One region of the Leuconostoc mesenteroides subsp. mesenteroides ATCC 8293 genome, then DNA from elsewhere that is predicted to be linked to it. Evidence: predicted binding sites of a transcription regulator. Region 1 holds the regulator's gene; the other holds the start of a gene.
The links. The regulator HrcA, encoded in region 1, represses chaperone genes, less so after heat shock. The targets are predictions, from matches to a motif close to TTAGCACTCNNNNNNNNNGAGTGCTAA.

Region 1 (2,210 bases):
GGAACGGATAGTGATATGCTACATTTAGCAACATATGCAACTAATCGCTTTGATGTTATTACTGTGTCTGAATTTGATGATTATAATCAGAAAGTTTCTTCTTCAACAATTCGATCTATGTTAGATCAGGGGAACGTAGATGGCGCCGCACAGCAGCTTGGTCGTGTCCATTCGACATCAGGTATAGTCGTCCATGGCGAAGCTAGAGGCCGTGAATTAGGCTTCCCAACTGCCAATATACAAACACCTGAAGAGGAATGGCTGCCTGGTATTGGTATCTATGCTGTAAAAATAAAAGTATATGATACTTGGTATCTAGGAATGGCTAGCATCGGACGCAATGTGACGTTTGGTGATGCTCGTCCAATCACAGTTGAAATTAACATTTTAGATTATCAAGAAGAAATATATGGTGAGTTTGTTCAGATACAATGGTGTCATTATCTGCGTGGTGAAGTGAAATTTGAAAACGTTCAAGCACTGATAGATCAACTTAATGAAGATGCAAGACAAACAAGGCATTATTTTAATACAAAATTATAAAATACAGTTTTTTGGCACTCTTATAAAAAGAGTGCTAAAAAGACTTGCATTATTTCTCAAATAGTGTATTATAATAAGTGTTAGCAGTTAGATATAGTGAGTGCTAAAAGGAGTCGATAATATGGCGCTAACAGAACGACAAAAGTTAATCTTAACCGCCATTATTTATGAGTATACACAGCGTGAGCATGCGGTTGGTTCAAAAAGTCTACAAGAACATCTAGATATTAAAATTAGCTCTGCTACGATTCGTAACGAAATGGCAGCGCTAGAATCCGATGATCTTATAAAAAAATTGCATACTTCTGCTGGTCGTGTACCATCATACGAAGGGTATCGTTATTATTTAGATCACCTGATGATGACACGCAGATCGACTGATCGCGATGTACAAGCGGTCATTCAATCATTCCGTGGAAACTTCCATGAGATAGATGATTTGCTAGACGAAACAGCTAGGACTTTATCAAATTTAACTGGTTATACTGCGTTAATTTTGAAGCCAAGGCGAATTGATATTAAAGTTTCGGGATTTCGATTGGTTCCATTGGAGGGCCATCAGCTGATTGCAGTATTGGTTACTAATGATGGTAAAGTGACTAGCCAGACATTTAAATTACCAAATGAAATGGCGATTGAATCGTTAGAAAGTATGGTTGCATACATCAATGATCAGATGGTCGGTCGACCGGTTAATGATGTGTTGCGTATGATGCAGTCTGATGAGTTGCCTACGCAAATGAGTCGCATGATTAAAACGCCGGCAGCTTTTTTGCAACTATTTGGCGACGTGTTAGCACGATCGAACGGAGATAACGTCCATATTGGCGGCCGATTGAATGTTCTAGACTTTAGTAAAGAAACAGATATCGCTGATGTGAAGCCTCTGTTGGAATTTTTGAACAATGCTGAGGATGTTAGACAAATTGCTTCGCCAACACGAGATGTTCAAGTTAAAATTGGACGTGAGATTGGCGAGCCATTACTTTCAGAGTTCAGCTTGATTACGCGTGGATTTTTGGTACCAAATCAAGGAAGTGGTATTATTGCTTTACTTGGTCCAATTCCTATGTCATATAGTACCAATACGTTGCTTACAGACGCGTTTGGTGAAGCGTTAAGTCGCAAAATGATTGAATATACATAGCTAGGAGGTCACACTTGTGACAGAAAAAAACGAAGAAGTTGTAGAAGATAAGAACATTTCTGATCAAACTGATGAAAATTTGACCGAAGAAATTGAATCTGAAGCTGATGATTTACAGGTGGAGCCTGATCCGAAACAAGCGGAAATTGATAAGCTAACAGAGCAAGTTAACAACCTCGAAGAAAAATTATTACGTTCACAAGCAGAAATTCAAAATATACAACAGCGCAATGCGCGTGAACTACAAAATGTACGCAAGTATGATGGACAAAAATTAGCCAGTGCAGTATTGCCAGCCGTTGATAATTTGGAAAGAGCCCTTCAAGTTGAAGCTAACGATGAAGTGTCAAAGCAAATTAAAACAGGTGTGGAGATGACGCTTAAGACGTTAAATCAAGCTTTAACAGACAATGGTATTACGTCAACGGGTGAAATTGGTGAATCTTTTGATCCAACTAAGCACCAAGCAATTCAAAGTGTTGAGTCAGATGAAGTTGAATCTGACCAGATTGCACAAGTT
Region 2 (2,210 bases), 400 kb from region 1:
ATTGAATGTACCACGCATCTTGTTCAAAACTAATGTTGGCAAGGCTTCACCGGTAATATCATCAGCAATGATCAACAAAGCACGTCCTTGTTCAACAACACTTTGCAATACTGGCAAAATATCTTGAATGTTACCAATCTTCTTATCAGTAATCAAGATGTATGGATTATCTAGGTTAGCTTCCATTTTGTCATTGTCAGTCACCATGTATTGTGACATGTAACCACGATCGAATTGCATACCCTCAACAACATCAAGTGTTGTTTCGATACCCTTTGATTCTTCAATGGTGATCACACCGTCATTACCAACTTTATCCATTGCTTCAGCAATCAATTCACCAACTTCTTCATTGGCGGCTGAAATTGATGCAATTTGAGCAATTTCATCTTTAGTATTAACTGTGTGTGACATTTCATGCAGCTTTGCAACGGCTGCTGCAGTTGCTTTTTCAATGCCTGTTCGAATCCCAACTGGGTTGGCACCAGCAGTCACGTTCTTCAAACCTTCACCGACAATTGCTTGAGTCAAAACAGTAGCGGTTGTTGTACCATCACCTGCGATATCATTTGTCTTTGAAGCAACTTCAGCGACAAGCTTAGCGCCCATATTTTCAAAATGGTCTTCTAGTTCAATTGCTTTAGCAATTGTTACACCATCATTGGTAATGGTTGGTGCACCATATGATTGTTCCAAAACAACATTACGACCCTTTGGTCCAATAGTCGTTTTAACTGTATCAGCTAACTTGTCAACACCGGCCTTCATCTTTGCACGTGCATCTTCTGAAAACTTTAATTCTTTAGCCATGATTTAAATATCTCCTTTGATTTGATAATTATTCGACAACTGCAACTATGTCTTTTTCGTGCAATGCTAAGTAATCTTGCCCTTCAAATGACACTTCTTGTCCTGCATACTTATCAAACAAGACTTCATCACCGACTTTAACTGTCAAATCACGGACTGTGCCATCATTTAAGACATAACCCGTACCCGCAGCTACAACTTTACCAGTAACAGGCTTGTCCTTGGCATTACTTGCCAAAACAATCCCACCGACAGTTTCTTCTGCAGCTTCCGTTACTTCAATAATCACACGATCACCCAATGGCTTCAACATGGATTCATACCTCCGAGATTTTCTTTTTTAGCACTCTTTAAACGTGAGTGCTAATTACAATTTTAAGTATAACACTATCATCAAAAATGTCAACAAAAAAGACGTGATCTAGTTGTCACGTCATCAAAGAAAAGTCCCTCCATGCGCCTCAGAAATATCATAAGCGATCGTAAAAGCCTCCGGATCAACTTGATGAATGCCACGCAAAAAATGATTATACTCATGATTATCAAGGACCACCATCAACATTTCACGTCCATCACCCATATAACCGCCACGAACATCCATAATTGTGAAGCCCTTGTCACCATCAAGCAAATATTTTTTCAAATCATCAATGCGATCATTTGTTGTAATGTAGACCATTTTACGACGATCCAAACCAGTTTCGATATAGTTCATCACAACCGCAGTAATAACTAATGAAAAAAGCGCCAAAATCAGTGCTTCTAACCCTTGCGTTACCAAGTTCCCTAACGAAACAACTGTATCAATTGCCAGCAGAGATAAAGCTGGTGAAATGCGAAAATACTTCTTAAAAATCATCGGAGGCACTGCAGTTCCACCACTAGAAGCATCAATTCGATAAAGTAATGCTACACCAACAGCAAAAATACTACCACCAACAAGCACCGCAAAGGTTCGATCTTGTAAAACTTGAAAACTTGGTGTAACTTTCAATAACACCGGCAAAACAATACTGCCAAAAGCAATTCGCGCTGTGGTACCACGATCCAAAAAAACAGCTGCCAAAACAATCATAATCAAATTGACGATCAACACAGTAGCTGCTCGATCAAAACCCACCAATTCGTTAATTAAAATAGCCAATCCAGTTGCGCCACCAGCAGCAACTTTTGCCGGTGCATAAAAAAAGTTAATGCTGATTGCTACGATTTCGAGTGCCATTACAATAACAATATAACGTAGTGCTTGATAGTTTTTAAGTATTTTCATTTAATATCCTCATTGTTTGTGGCATTCATTTATTTGCGTTTGAATCGTGACCGAATAGTATCCCATAAGGATGCAGTTCGTAATATTTTGTCGTTTCCTAGATGCTCACGCATCACTTTAAGTAAACTGC

Region 2: the regulator HrcA is predicted to act here: its motif matches at 1,151-1,177, upstream of groES (co-chaperone GroES).

Annotation. Positions count from the first base shown of each region.
Region 1 is NC_008531.1:1,332,615-1,334,824, reverse strand. It holds gene ribF (riboflavin biosynthesis protein RibF) at 1-543, shown strand, start outside; gene hrcA (heat-inducible transcriptional repressor HrcA) at 665-1,690, shown strand; gene grpE (nucleotide exchange factor GrpE) at 1,707-2,210, shown strand, end outside.
Region 2 is NC_008531.1:1,735,526-1,737,735, forward strand. It holds gene groL (chaperonin GroEL) at 1-810, opposite strand, end outside; gene groES (co-chaperone GroES) at 839-1,123, opposite strand; gene LEUM_RS08600 (YitT family protein) at 1,247-2,080, opposite strand; gene LEUM_RS08605 (DUF956 family protein) at 2,110-2,210, opposite strand, start outside.